One region of the Mesorhizobium sp. RIZ17 genome, then DNA from elsewhere that is predicted to be linked to it. Evidence: riboswitches for the same ligand, from Rfam matches in the RefSeq annotation. Region 1 holds a riboswitch; the other holds the start of a gene.

Region 1 (7,306 bases):
ACGCTGGCGGCGGACAAGTAGCGCCGCTATCGGCGCACGGCGGCGACGAGACAGGCGCAAAGCCCTACATTGACGGTCGCGGCCAATGCAAGCATGGTCAGGACAAGGCTGCCGCCGCCCATGCCAAGAAGCACTGCCCCGATCGAGGGCGCCGCCGCCTGGGCGATCAGGCTCGGCGTTGCGAGCTTGCCCATCAGCGCGGCGTATTGGTGTGGATCGAACAGCACCAGCGGCAGCGCGCCGCGCGCGATCGTATGGATGCCGTTGCCCGCGCCATAGAGGATCAACGCGAGAGCAACGAATGTCTGGCTCGCCAGGAGCAGCCAGATGCCGGCGGCAAGCAGCGATACGGATGTCAGCATCGTCCAGATCGGATGATGCCGGTTGCGGCCGATGAGCAGCTCCGCCACGCGCGCGCCGACCTGCGACGGGCCGACCAGGGCGCCGAGGCCGACGGCGGCTGCCAGCCCCACGCCGCGCAATTGCAACAGCGTCAGCAGGTGGACGGAAAGCATCGAGGCGATGATCGCGGCCAATGTCTGGATCGAAGCCAGCAGGATGAAGCGTGCCCGCGTCCTGCCCGAAGCCGAGGCCTCTTTCCGCCTGTCTTTCACCGGCGCGGGCGCGGCGGCCGGGGGCGCCGGTATCATCCAGAGATGGAGCGGCAGACAGATCGCCAGATGGATCGCGGCATAGGCAAGGCAGGCGATGCGCCAGCCGCCATGCTCGACAAGGAAGGCGCTGAGCGGCCAGCAGACGGTGCTGGCGAAGCCGCCGAACAGCGTCAGGTTGGTGATGGCGCCACGCGCGCCCTGTCCATAGAGCCGACCCAGCGTGGCGAAGCCGGCATCGTAGAGGCCGCTCGACATGCCCAGCCCCATGAGCAGCCAGGCAATCAGGTAAACGGGATAAGCGGTTGCCGTCGCCAGCAACAAATGCGCGGCCGCCAGCAGCAACGAGCTCGCGGCAAGCACCGGCCGGCCGCCATGGCGCTGGATCAGCCGCCCGGTGAAGGGAGACGCAAGTCCGGCAAGCAGGAGCCCGCAGGATAGGCCGGCAACGACGGAGGCGAGCGACCAGCCGGTATCCCTGGCAATCGGCGCGGCAAGCACGGCGGGCAGGTAGTAGGACGATCCCCAGGCGAGAATCTGCGTGATGCCGAGGGCGGAAACGAGGACATGGCGATTGCGCGCAGTCGAAACAGGCGCTTCGGCCTTCACGGATCGCTCAAAGCCCATTATCTGTCGAGCTCAAATGGGAGAGCACATGCGTATCGCGGTGATCGACGAGGCAGAGGCAAAGGCCCAGATCGGCTCCCTCGCCGAGATATTGATGCAGAGCATCGAGGACGGGGCGCTTGTCGGCTTCGTCCTGCCGTTCAGCGCCGAACAGGCGCAGTCCTATTGGCAAGAGGTCTTCAGCTCCGTGGCGGAAGGAGAGCGCCTGCTCATCTGCGCCTATCTCGAGGACAAGCTGGTCGGCACCGTCCAGCTCTATCTGTCGCCGGAGCCGAATGCGCTGCACCGGGCGGAGGTCTACATGCTTCTCGTGCATCGAGATTTTCAACGGCAAGGCATCGGTTCCGCGCTCATGGCATCCGTCGAAGACGAGGCAAGGAAGAGAAAGCGCTCCCTGCTCCTTCTCGACACCGCCGAAGGCGGAGCGAGCGAGCGGCTCTATCGGCGGATGAATTGGCGGGAAGTCGGCGTCGTGCCGCATCATTTCGTCGACCCGTTCGGCAAGCCAAGAGCCTCGATCTATTTCATGAAGCATCTAACGCCCTAGCCCTGTTTTCAGGTAGCTGGCGTGTAGACCTTCTCGCCATCCTCCTTGACGAATTCGCGCACCGGATTGTCGAGCAGCGGGAGCACCGCCTCCGACGGCCGGCAGAGTTTTGTGCCCTTCGGCGTCTCGACGATGGGTCGATTGATGAGGATCGGATGGGCGAGCATGAAATCGACCAGCTCGTCGTCGCTCCATTTCGGGTCGGCAAGGCCGAGCGCGGCGTAAGGCGTTCCCTTCTCCCGCAACAGTTCGCGCGGAGTTATGCCCATCGCGCCGATCAGTTCGAGCAGCCTTTCGCGGTCCGGCGGCGTCTTCAGATATTCGATCACGACGGGGTCTTCGCCGCTGGCGCGGATCATGGCGAGCGTGTTGCGGGAGGTGCCGCAGTCAGGGTTGTGATAGATGGTGACCGTCATGGCTCTGCTTTCGAAGGTTGCTGGATGATCCTGGGCCGCAGCAGCCAACCCATCAGCGCCAGCGCGATCAAGGCGCCGAGCAGTTCGGCGACGACGAAGCCGGGCAGATCGAGCGGCCTGATGCCGGAAAACGTGTTGGTCAGCGAACGCGCCAGGGCGACGGCCGGATTGGCGAAGGACGTCGAAGCGGTGAACCAGTAGGCGGCGGTAATGTAGAGGCCGACTAGCCAGGGCACGGCCTTGAGATCGAAGCGCAGTCCGGCAAGGATGGTGGCGACCAGCCCAAATGTCGCGACGCCTTCGGAGAACCATTGTGCCGGCCCGGCGCGCATCTTCGTTGCGACCTCCAGCATCGGCAGGGCGAACATGAGATGCGCAGCGATCGTGCCGGCAATGCCGCCGGCGAGCTGCGCGACGAGATAGGCGGGAAGATCGCGGGCTGGCAGCGACCGGTTGAGGCAGAGCACCAGCGAAACGGCCGGATTGAAATGCGCGCCGGAGATCGGCCCGAGGATGGTGATCAACACCACCAGCATAGCGCCGGTTGCCAACGTGTTGCCAAGCAGCGCCAGCGCCGTGTCATGCGTCAGGGTCTCGGCCATGATACCGGAGCCGACGACTGTCGCCACCAGCAAGCCGGTGCCCAGCGCTTCAGCCACGAACCGGCGCGAGAGATCGAAGGCATTCATCGGCTGGCCTTCGGCCGGGCAACGGGTGCGGCGGTCATTGCCGGCTCCTCTCGCCCGGCCGGCAGCAAGGGGCGGCAAGCGCCGGTGCGCAGATTTCCGGGCGACCCGAGCAGCAATCCTCCATGAGGAAACGGATCAGCCCGGACAGCGCGTCGTATTCGGCGCTGTAGACGATCGAGCGGGCATCACGTCGCGCGGTCACGAGGCCGGCACGCTCCAGTTCCTTGAGGTGGAAGCTGACATTGGAAGGCGAGACCTCGACTTTTTCGGCGAGCGAACCGGCGGCAATACCTTCCGGTCCGGCAACGACCAGCAGGCGCAGCAGGCGCAGGCGCGTTTCCTGCGACAGCGCGCCAAAGGCGATCAGGGCTTGACGTTCATCCACGTTTCAATAATCCTTGAAATATTGAAATGAGGAATAGCCGACATGCTCTCTTCTGACAATCGGAAAAACGTCGCTCCGACGGATCCATCCGACCTGACCATCGGCGACCTGCTGATGGCACTGGCCGATCACAAGGACAGGCCGTTGGTGTTCCGCTATGACGGGCGGCCGGTAAAGCCGGGCTACCATGTCACCGAGGTGAAAGCGGGACAGTTCTCGGCGCTGGATTGCGAGGCGAATCCGGAATCATGGTCGGAAATCTTCGTCCAGCTATGGGACGTGGACGAAGGCGGGCCGGTCCACATGCCGGCCGGCAAGTTCGCAGCGATCATCCGCAAGGTGGCGGACCATGTCGCGCTCGATCAGGCTGCGAAGCTGACCTTCGAGGTCAGCGACGGCGTGCGCCCGATGGAACTGCACCGGGCGGCGCAGCCGAGCCTCGTCGGCGGGGCCGTCGAGGTGGATCTGTCGCCACGACCATCAAGCTGCAAGCCGCGTGACCGCTGGCTCAAGCAACAGGCGGCGGCAGCAAGCCAGCCTTGCTGCGGCGCGAGCCGCTGCTGTTGATCCTGCGACGGTCGCGCGACGCTGCTAGAATCTGATCATGCCGTTGGCCTGCAACAGGTAAAGGCCCACGAGAACGATGGCGATCAGCGCCACCCAAACGGCTGTCCTGCTCATTCGCAAATCCCTGTTGATCCGGCAATGAACGCGCGCGCCGGTTGCGTTCCATGTGTACCGGGTTGCACGTCGCCTGGGGCAGGATCAAGTGACGAATTGGTGAGACTGCCGCGCGTCAGTCCTTCGGCGCGTTGCTGTAGAGCGCCACGCCGACGCGGTCGTTGCGCCGCCACCGCACCAGGGCGCGATATGCCATATCGTCGGCTGGAACCTCGAGCAGGAAGCGGTCCGGGATCTCCACATCGGCGCCGACGCGCAATTCGGCACCCTGCTCGTGCTGGTTCCTGACCGAGCAGCCGATCCTGACGCCATTGGCGATGATCGTGGCTTCCTTGAGCACGAATTCGCGCGCATGAAGACGACGCTCGGTCTCGGGATAGTCGGCCATATCCGGCGGGCTCCTCAGGCAAAAGTTCTCCTCGCCACGAACCAGTATAATAGCCGCGAGGCGTTTCCGTTCCGTTAGCGATCACTGAAACGGCGAAGCTCGGCCTGGCCTGCTGCCGCTGGTCGGCAGGTGAAGGATCCCAGCGCTATTTCGTGCCGACAACGACCCCGCTGGCGTGCAGCACCCAGCGGCGTCCGTCGCCGCGGAACTCGGTGAGCGACAACGGCTCGATGTCGATCTTCCAGACCGAGGAAAGCGGCGCGCCCAACACATGCACCATGGCGGCGCGGATCGGCACGGGATGGGTGAGCGCGATGGTGTGGCCGCTCTCGGGGGCAAGGCGCTCCATCAGCGCGGCACCCCGCCGGGCGACGGCGGCAAGCGACTCACCGCCATGGGGTGCTGCGTCCACATCCGCGAACCAGGCCGCCATGCCTTCCGGGTCCTCGACCTGCACCTCCTCGAAGCCCTTGCCGGCCCAGCGTCCGAAATCCTGCTGGCCAAGCAGCGGCTCGACCGTCGCGTCAAGGCCGAGTGCCTCAGCGGTCTGCCGCGCGGCAAGCGCCGGGCTCGTCCAGACGCGGTCGGCGCGGCGCAGCGAAGCGGCCAGTGCGCCGGCGCGATCGAGAGCCCGCGGCTCCGGCGCCTCGTCGTTCGGAAAGCGACCCTTGCGCGTGGCCTGCGTCGCACCGCTTGCAATCATCGTCAGGCGGGCGAGCATCCCAAAACTCCGTGGTCCAGTGAAATTTCGGCCGCGCGAAGCCTGTTGGCCATTACATGTCGTTGACAGGCGAACGAAGTGCTGACAAGTGTTTTAGCGCTATACGGGATTGGAAGCCGGTGCGAGTCCGGCACGGTCGCGCCACTGTGATCGGCACCAGCCGAAAGTCAGGCCTTATTCCGCAGCATTTGTTCGATCAACGGGACGCAGTATCCCACGGGAGGTCAATATGTCCGACACCACCTTCGCCCCCAGCTACGGTCCGGTTGCTATTCCGGTCCGCGAGCTTCTGCCCTGGGCAATCTTCGCCGGCCTGATGCTGATGCTGATGATCTATTTCGTCGGCGCGGAAGAAGGCGCGACGTCGCTGATCCGCGGCACGGCGGTGCACGAATTCGTGCATGACGGCCGCCACCTGCTCGGCTTCCCCTGCCACTAAAGCGGTTCGGCATCGCTGAACCGTCCTAAGGTTTGGTCTAACGCAATTCCGGACGGAAAATCGCTATGCGTTTTTCCGTCGGATTGTTTGAAAGGCTGCTGACATGGTCGGAAAACTTTTGCTGCGCGGCATGCTTGTCGGGTTGGTCGCTGGGATTCTGGCGTTTGCCTTCGCGCGCGTCTACGGCGAGCCGCAGGTCGACAAGGCGATCGCCTTCGAGGAACAGCAGGCCCAGGCCGCCGGCGAAGCGCCGGAGCCCGAGATGGTCAGCCGCGCCATCCAGGCCGGCATCGGCCTTGCTACCGGCGTGCTGGTCTATGGCGCGGCGCTCGGCGGGCTGTTCTCGCTGGTCTTTGCCTATGCCTATGGCCGCCTGGGCTCGCTTGGGCCGCGCGGGACCTCGGCGCTACTGGCGCTGCTCGGCTTCCTGGCCGTGATCGTGGTGCCCAGCCTCAAATATCCGGCGAACCCGCCGGCCGTCGGCAACCCCGAGACCATCGCCTACCGCACGGAACTGTTCTTCATCATGATCGTGATCTCGATCGCGGCGATGGTGGCGGCGGTCGGGCTGGCGCAGGGGCTGTGGAACAGGCTCGGCGCCTGGAACGCCTCGATCGTGGCAGGGCTCGCCTTCCTGGTGGTCTTCGCGCTGGTGAAGGCAGCACTCCCCGACATCAACGAGGTGCCGGAAAGCTTCTCGGCGACAGTGCTGTGGCAGTTCCGCGTCGCCTCGCTCGGCATCCAGCTCGTGCTCTGGACCGTTGTGGGGCTCGGCTTCGGCGCGGTCGCCGAGCGCGTGGTCGCGCAGCGCGACCAGCGCGGCCCTGCCCGCCGCTACGCCTGAATTCCGATGCGTCGGCCGCCACGGTTGTTTGCCCTGGCGGCCATTTTCCTTTTGACGATCTGGCAGTCGCTTCTGATCGCCATTCCGGCCGAGGCGCATAGCGGATCCTCGGCCCCGCCTCCCCCGGGCATCCAGATCCCCAGCCTCACGCATGGCCAGATGGCGGTGATGGCGCGCTACCGCGGTGAGATCATCGATCTCGCCCAGCGCCAGACGGTGACCGACCCGACCTTCCGGCGGCTCTACAATCACGGCAATTTGCAATTCACCTACTGCCTCTGGGGCCTGATGCCGGGCAGCCTCGGCGACGAGGAAAGCCCTTTCAACGAATGCAGCCATGCCTATCTCGCCACCGCCAAGGCGCTGCTCACCTATATGGCGACGATGCCGGCAGCCACGCGTCAGGCCAAGGCGCTGATCTCAGACATCGATGCCGACATGGTGCGCGGCGGCGCGTCCTGGATCCTGTGCCAGTATAGCGGCGAGGCCTTCAGCACCGGCGCGGTCGTCGAGCCCAGATGGCGGGACATGTTCTTCCACCTGCCGAGCCTGGCGGTCGTCCTGGCCATGACCGCGGCGCTGATGACGGCTGCGTGGTCGATCTTCGGCGCGAGACGGGTACGCGCTGTTTAACCGACTCAGGCCGGCTGACCGAGTCGAGATGCCAGGTAGCGCGGCTCGTTGTGCTGCGCGGATCGCGCCAGGCAGCGCGACTACTTCGAGCGCACCCCATAGGCGGCAAGGAACGCTTCGACCGAGGCATCGGCGTGGCGCTCGAGGTCGGCTTTCGAGCGCGGGTTGCTTCCGGTGAACATGGCCTCGTTCATCGGGATCCAAAGCAGCATTCCAAAGAAATGGCTGGCCGCCAAACGGGGATCGCCGGTTTGCAACAGGCCTCGGCTGGTGAGTTTTTGAAAGCACGCCCCCACCGAGGCAAGCATGCGCTCAAAGCCCTTGT
Region 2 (7,306 bases), 1.4 Mb from region 1:
CCGGGTTCGTTTTGGCCGCTGTCCTCAAGGACTTGCCGGATAAGGACTTCGGGCATGTAAAAGATCTTCTGGCTCCAGCCAAGATCGTCACCAGCACCCCCGAAATGCGGTTCCCCGGGCGCGAAGGTCGCGACGGTGCCGCTACCGGCGTGCCAAACCTCACCTCGGCACCAAACATCATGGACGCCTCGCTCGATCAGCCCGATCAGATACTCGTTGTGGACATGCTTGGAGAAATCCTGCCGGTGATAGTCCGCCGCCAGGTAATCGAGCCCGCCAAGGACATCGGAGTGCTTCATCACCGCACGATTGCGCGGCGGCCGCCCCGGGGGTTCAGAACGGCCACGCGCCTTTTCGTCGCATTCTACGGCGGTATCGGCCACTTGATGATCAATCCAGGTCGGTCGTCACAACGATATCGTGCTCTCGTAGCGAATTTCAAACCGAAGCAGGATTAATTGCCGCCCGAAGAGGGGCCTGCTGCAGGCCGGGCAGCGGATTGGCGGGATTAATCGTGTTTCAAGCTTGGGATGTGGACCCGAGCGACGCGTGGCCGTGTGGCCGATATCAAGAAGAAGACCAAGCGCTATCCCCTCCGATCTGACGCATGAGGAATGGTCGCGGATAAACCGTTCCTGCCGGGCGCGGCCAAGACCGGGCGGCGCGTGGTGACGGACCTGCGCGAGGTCTTGAACGCGATCCGCTACATGGCCCGATCAGATGGCGGCTGGCGCATGCTGCCAAAGGATTTCCCGCCCATATCGGTCGCGGTCGAGACGCCTTACGGACATGCCCACGAACTGCGCCAACTGGCTGGAACGTTCCCCGGCCTGACGGCGAAGCAGCAGGCGCCGATCAAAGCGCTGAACGCAGAATACGCCAAAACTCGAAGCCGAGTACGAGCATGCCAACGAACTGCCGGCCGATGTTGACGAACGGCTACCAGGGGCGGCTACGGCTGCACTCATTGTCGGATCTTCGACGAAGTCGGACATGAGACACAGCGCTATCGGAGTGACCGCATTGTTCTGCAACGATTTTCTCATTTGGCACGACACATGCGGGGGCTATCCCGCATGAGCGCTCCGTCAATCTCGATTGATGCGAGCAGGATTCAATCAAGGCGCAGTGCGTCGCTTCTGAAGATCAAGGAGAGAAAAGTATGGCGAGAGCGCGAATTGGCGTGGCGCGGGCAATGACAGCGGCTGTCGTCCTCATCGTTGCGGGACAGGCCGGCGCGGCAGATGTTGGGCAAGCCGCGAGCGTCCCGCAGGCAGAAGCCTGCGTCGCGGAAGCGCCAAGCCCCTGGCAGATCCGCCTGCGTGCGTTGGGGGTGATCACCGAGGATTCGGGCTATGTCAATGCGGTGCCCGGCTCCGGTCTTTCGTATTCGGACACCGTGACGCCGGAACTCGATATTTCATACTTCTTCACGGACAACATCGCCGCCGAACTCATACTCGGCACCACCTATGCCAACATCGATGGCCAAGGTGCGATCGGCGGGCTTGGCAAGGTCGGCAAGGTTTGGCTGCTGCCGCCCACGCTCACATTGCAGTATCATTTTACCGATTTCGGCGCCTTCGAGCCCTATATCGGCGCCGGCGTGAACTATACGATCTTCTATCATCAGCAAGTCGGCAGCGCCGATGATCTCAAGGTCAAGAACACATTCGGCGCCGCGCTGCAGGTCGGATTCGACTACATGGTGGACCAGCACTGGGGCGTCAACTTCGACGTGAAGAAGCTTTTCCTCAAGCCCGACTTCGACGTCACTGTCGCCGGCGCCAAGCTCACGGGCAAGGCCAAGCTCGATCCCTGGTTGATAGGCGCAGGTCTCACCTACCGCTTCTGAGGACGAAGCACGGGGCACTTTTCGAAGTCCGCGCGCGGATCTTCCGTGCCGAGAAGTGGACCCGCGATGGTTCTTAAAGGAGTTGTTGGCATGCGCGTAGAAAACGATCATTGCGACGTGATCGGTGTGCCGGCCGCTCCCACGCAACTTGATCGTCTTTCTTCTGCGATTCTGCGGCAGGGGGGGATGGCGCGAGTGTCGCTGCCAGGCGATGTGGTGACCTGGGCGGCAGCCCGTCACCAGACGCTCAGGCAGATGCTTTCCGACCAGCGTTTCAACAAGGACTGGCGACAGTGGCGGGCGCTGCAGGACGGCGAGATTCCCGAGGATCATCCGCTGATCGGGATATGCAAAGTGGACAACATGACCACGGCGCACGGCGCCGATCACCGGCGCTTGCGCGGCCTGCTGTCCAGCAGCTTCGCGCCCAGTCGTATCGCCTTGCTGGCGCCACGGGTCGAACAATGCGTCGATCGACTCCTGGCCGAGATGGCGCAGCACGGCGGCAGTGCCGATCTGATGAGCGAGTTCGCCGCTCCGCTGCCCACCAACGTGATCGCCGAACTGTTCGGTTTGCCGGACGAACAGCGCGAAGAGATCGTCGCGCTCACCTACAGCCTGGCCAACACCTCCGCCACAGGCGAAGAGGTGCGACAGACGCGGCAGCGCATCCCGGAGTTCTTCCGTCGCCTGATCGCGCTCAAGCGGGGCCAGCTCGGCGATGATCTGGCTTCGGCCCTGATCGTCGCGCGTGACAAAGGCGAGCTCGTTTCCGACACCGAGCTCATCGACATGCTGTTCATGGTGCTCTCTGCGGGCTTCGTGACCACCGCCGGCGTCATCGGCAATGGCGTGCTGGCATTGCTGACGCATCCGCAGCAACTGCACTTGGTGCGCAGCGGCCAAGTTCCGTGGTCACAGGCGATCGAGGAGATCCTGCGCTGGGGCAGCTCAGCGGCCAATCTGCCGTTCCGCTATGCCACCCAGGACGTGGAGATCGACGGATGCCTGGTCCGCCGCGGCGATGCCGTCCTGATGGCGTTCCATGCGGCGAACCGGGACGAAAAGGCCTTCGGTCCCGGCGCCAACAGGTTCGATGTCACCCGGCGGCACAACCCGCATTTGTCATTCGGCGAGGGGCCGCATTCCTGCCTGGGCGCTGCGCTGGCGCGCCTGGAATTGCGCTGCGCCTTCCCCGCGCTGTTCGGGCGGCTGGAGGATCTGGCGCTGACCATCGCTGCGGAGGACGTCGTCTACATGCCGTCTTACGTCATTCGCTTCCCGCAGCGCCTGCCGGTCAGCTTCCGCCCTTCCGTCGCTTAGAGAGTGCGGCATTCACCCCGGATTCGGTGATTCTCGGTTCGCCGGGGTGGCTGGTCTCGCACGAGGGGGGCGAGCATGCCCGGTTACGCACGATCGTGGCGCCGGCCTTCAGCAATCGCAGGGTGAAGCTGCTCGCGCAGCAGGTCGAGGCGATCGCCGCGCAGTTGTTCGAGACGCTGGCGGCCCACCCCAGTCCGCCGACCTGAGGCGCCACCTCTCCTTTCCGCTTCCGGACATGGTTATCAGCGTGCTGATGGGCGAGTGCGCAAGCACGCTGAGCGAAGCCGAGCGGGAACAAGTACCGGGATTCCCGGCTGACCGTGACGACCTGGCCCGACTTTACGCCCTTTGAGCCCGGCGACCTCGATCTGATCCGGCGTCGCCGATGGGGACAAGGATCTCTCCGAGCCTGCACTGATAAGAGGCGGCATCGTAAGCGGCTTTGGGCGAAAGAGACCGATCAGCGCAAGGGCATTATTCGCATCATCACATAAACATCTCGTTATATGTATTGACAAGGAGCGAAGCTGCTGTGATTGTGCGCATGTCGTGGTTCTCCGCGCGGCACTGCTGTAGCGGAGCTAAGAGGGAAGCCGGTGCGATGCCGGCGCTGCCCCCGCAACTGTTAGCGGCGAGCCAAGCCCATTGGTGTCACTGAGGCGAACGGCCTCGGGAAGACGGGCAGAGGCTTTGACCCGCGAGCCAGGAGACCTGCCACGACGAACAACGTCCACGGGCGGGGTGTCTCGGTGGCCGCGGTAGCCTGGCTTCGTGCCGCCTGCTCGCGCGTTCCTTGTCCCCACGCCCCAACCATCGGGGTATGGCATGACTGTCTCTCAACACATTCCAGTGGCAACGCTCGGCGTGCCGCGTATCGGTCGACGGCGGGAACTCAAATTCGCGCTTGAAAGCTACTGGTCCGGAAAATCTCCCGCTGCCGACCTGCTCGCGACGGCGAAGGCGCTACGCGCCGCCAGTTGGAGGGAGCAGCACGATCGCGGCGTGTCGAAAATCCCCTCCAACGATTTCTCGCTTTATGACCATGTGCTCGACACCGTCGCCATGGTCGGCGCCGTGCCGGCACGATACACCTGGACTGACGGCGAGGTCCCACTCGATACCTATTTCGCAATGGCGCGCGGCAACCAAGATCAGGCCGCGGATTGTGGACATGCCGGTAACGAGCATGCGGCCAACGGGCATGGCCTTGCCGCGATGGAAATGACCAAATGGTTCGACACCAACTATCACTACATTGTGCCGGAACTCACGGACGATCAGAGCTTTGCCCTCTCGTCGGCGAAACCGGTCGATCATTTCCTCGAGGCCAAGGTGCTCGGCATCCACACGCGCCCGGTCCTGCTTGGACCGGTTACGTTTCTCAAGTTGGCGAAGTCACCTGAGGAAGGTTTCAACCCTATCGCGCTCCTGCCACGGCTGCTGCCCGTCTACGAGGAGCTCCTGCGGAGGCTGAAGCTCGCGGGAGCCGATTGGGTGCAGATCGATGAGCCGGCGCTCGTGGTCGATCTGGTTCCCAACGAACGGGATGCGCTCCAATTCGCCTACTGCCGGCTGTCAAAAGCAGCACCGGAGTTGAAGATCATGGTCGCTACCTATTTCGGATCGCTGGGAGACAATCTCGAGACCGCAATTTCTCTGCCCGTGGCGGGACTGCACGTCGATCTCGTGCGCGCTCCAGAGCAGTTGGAGACCGTCGGCCGGCTCGCGCAGAAGGAACTTGTGCTCTCGCTCGGGCTGATCGACGGCCGCAACGTCTGGCGCGCGAACCTGCCTGCCATACTTGACCGCATCAAGCCGATCGTCGCCGGCTGGCCGCTGGACCGCGTGGAGATCGCCCCGTCCTGCTCGATGCTGCATGTGCCGATCGACCTGGACATGGAGACGGCACTCGATGCGGACGTGAAATCGTGGCTCGCCTTCGCGGCGCAAAAAACCGACGAGCTGGTCGTGCTCGCCCGTGCCCTGGCTGAAGGCCGGGACGCGGTCGCCGCCGAACTAGAGGCGTCGGCTGAGGCTGCCGCCGCTCGCGCGACATCCGCGAAGGTGCATGATCCGCTCGTCGAAGGCCGGGTCGCCAGCATCAAGGTCGCCATGTCGCGCCGGAAGAGCGCATTCGACGTGCGCTCCAAGCTTCAGGCCGACACGTTTGGTTTGCCTTTCTTCCCCACCACGACGATCGGCTCCTTCCCGCAAACAGCCGAGGTTCGCAAGGCGCGGGCAGCTCATGCCAAGGGCGAGCTGAGTTACGTCGACTACGAGGCGTTCCTGAAGAAAGAGATTGAAGCCGCCGTTCGCTGGCAAGAAGAGATCGGACTCGACGTGCTGGTCCACGGCGAATTCGAGCGCAACGATATGGTGCAGTATTTCGCCGAGCAGCTCTGCGGCTTCGTCTTCACGCAACACGGGTGGGTGCAGAGCTATGGCTCGCGCTTTGTGCGACCCCCGATCATCATTGGCGATGTGTCGCGACAAAATCCGATGACACTACACTGGTGGCGATACGCCCAGTCGCTGACGCCGAAGCCGGTGAAGGGCATGCTTACCGGCCCGGTGACGATCCTCAACTGGTCCTTCGTCCGGGACGACCTTCCGCGCTCAGCCGTCTGCCGCCAGGTCGCGCTCGCCATTCGCGATGAAGTGAGCGACCTCGAAAAGGCCGGCGCCAGGATGATCCAGATCGACGAAGCCGCACTGCGCGAGGGCTTGCCGCTTCGTGAGGCCGACTGGGAAACCTATCTCGACTGGGCCGTCGAATGCTTCCGGCTGGCTTCAACGGCGGTTGGCGATGCGACCCAGATTCACACCCATATGTGCTACTCCGAGTTCGGCGACATCGTGGACGCGATTGCTGCAATGGATGCCGATGTGATCTCCATTGAAACCTCGCGCTCGCAGATGGAACTGCTCGATACGCTGCGAACCTTCAAGTATCCGAACGAGATCGGTCCCGGCGTCTATGACATTCACTCGCCGCGGGTCCCGGAAGTGGGCGAAATTTCCAACCTCATCATGCTTGCGCGCGAGCGATTGTCGGATGGCCAACTGTGGGTGAATCCCGACTGCGGTCTCAAAACGCGCAGGTGGGAGGAGGTCCGCCCTGCCCTGGTGAACATGGTGGCTGCGGCACGCGCAATTCGGGAAAAAGCGCAGACGGCGTAGGGCTCGGTGCCACTCGCCGGCGGTGAGCGGCAACGCCACACACCGGGCATCCTTGGGGGAGTCTATCCGGCGCGCCCAAGGCAATCGCGCTGCCGGTGACGAAGCGCCTCGGCAAGCTTGGCCTGGCCGCGGCCCTTGTTACGACGCGTCGAAGTCAGCTTTCCAGACGCCGCCGTTGGCTGGCGATCGAAGGAGGCTTGGCCTCAAATGAGCCGGCCAGAAACGAGGCGGCTCACCGCCAGCCAGTTTCGGATTATTCCGTATTGGGATAATCCAGTATCACTATCGTCTCCCCGACCTTGATCGCCGAAACCCCGTTCCCGACCATCGGGAGAGGCATCGGCGATCACGCGGCGCCGGTCTGCGGAGCGTGTTCCGGGAAACCGGATACAGGGCTAAGCTGGGGAAGGTTCAAACGGCACTTCTGGAGACTATTGAGGCGGCATCGACGCTCTGCCATCTGCAGCGGGCCAATTCCCGCTCGATGGCTCCGTCTGCCTCTGGCTGCAATCACCATCACCGCGACGGCGAAGCCGAGCGGCCGCAGCTGGCTGGCGGACCCCTTGTGTTTTGATGGTGAAGATCCGGCGCCGGACCAGGAAAGCCATCGCGGAAAGTGCGGGGTTGGCTTGCTCCTGGCGTGATCGGACCGCGCCCAATCGCGACGCGCAGATGGCCGAGATTCATGAGCGGCGTCCTAAATCTCAATCGCTGCGCAAAATGCGTGCTTCGAGCGCAGCTGCGACGAAAGCTCGTCTAGCGGCTGGTGGATGGGTCTTACCGCGTAACACCTGCAGACAGGTGTCCATCGCTATCCTGCGTTTATCGGTCTCATGATGCAGATCCCGCAGCAAGATAGCGGCCGCGTCGTTGACGTCGAACACGATACGCTCCGAGCTGCGGCGGCTAACCTGAACAACGACTGGCCTCTCAAATCTGATCAACCCG

Evidence for each region. Region 1 has a riboswitch for cobalamin ahead of WDX12_RS22470 (CbtB domain-containing protein). Riboswitches for the same ligand answer to the same signal wherever they lie in the genome.
Region 2: it holds a riboswitch for cobalamin, as region 1 does, so the genes downstream of both, metE (5-methyltetrahydropteroyltriglutamate--homocysteine S-methyltransferase) here and WDX12_RS22470 (CbtB domain-containing protein) in region 1, are expected to answer to the same signal.

What each region holds. Positions count from the first base shown of each region.
Region 1 is NZ_CP147861.1:4,671,318-4,678,623, reverse strand. Features, by position in the region: gene WDX12_RS22515 (S1/P1 nuclease) at 1-21, shown strand, start outside; gene WDX12_RS22510 (MFS transporter) at 27-1,220, opposite strand; gene WDX12_RS22505 (GNAT family N-acetyltransferase) at 1,267-1,785, shown strand; gene arsC (arsenate reductase (glutaredoxin)) at 1,794-2,201, opposite strand; gene WDX12_RS22495 (MIP/aquaporin family protein) at 2,198-2,890, opposite strand; gene WDX12_RS22490 (ArsR/SmtB family transcription factor) at 2,925-3,275, opposite strand; gene WDX12_RS22485 (DUF6428 family protein) at 3,318-3,842, shown strand; gene WDX12_RS22480 (PilZ domain-containing protein) at 4,072-4,344, opposite strand; gene WDX12_RS22475 (histidine phosphatase family protein) at 4,490-5,065, opposite strand; adenosylcobalamin (AdoCbl) riboswitch at 5,150-5,295, shown strand; gene WDX12_RS22470 (CbtB domain-containing protein) at 5,295-5,504, shown strand; gene WDX12_RS22465 (CbtA family protein) at 5,608-6,348, shown strand; gene WDX12_RS22460 (hypothetical protein) at 6,355-6,981, shown strand; gene WDX12_RS22455 (TetR/AcrR family transcriptional regulator) at 7,062-7,306, opposite strand, start outside.
Region 2 is NZ_CP147861.1:3,241,528-3,248,833, reverse strand. Features, by position in the region: gene WDX12_RS15550 (AraC family ligand binding domain-containing protein) at 1-383, opposite strand, end outside; gene WDX12_RS15545 (transposase) at 615-932, shown strand; gene WDX12_RS15540 (OmpW/AlkL family protein) at 1,163-1,855, shown strand; gene WDX12_RS15535 (cytochrome P450 family protein) at 1,946-3,178, shown strand; partial or broken gene WDX12_RS15530 (cytochrome P450) at 3,145-3,437, shown strand; cobalamin riboswitch at 3,712-3,911, shown strand; gene metE (5-methyltetrahydropteroyltriglutamate--homocysteine S-methyltransferase) at 4,028-6,358, shown strand; gene WDX12_RS15520 (DUF982 domain-containing protein) at 7,063-7,306, opposite strand, start outside.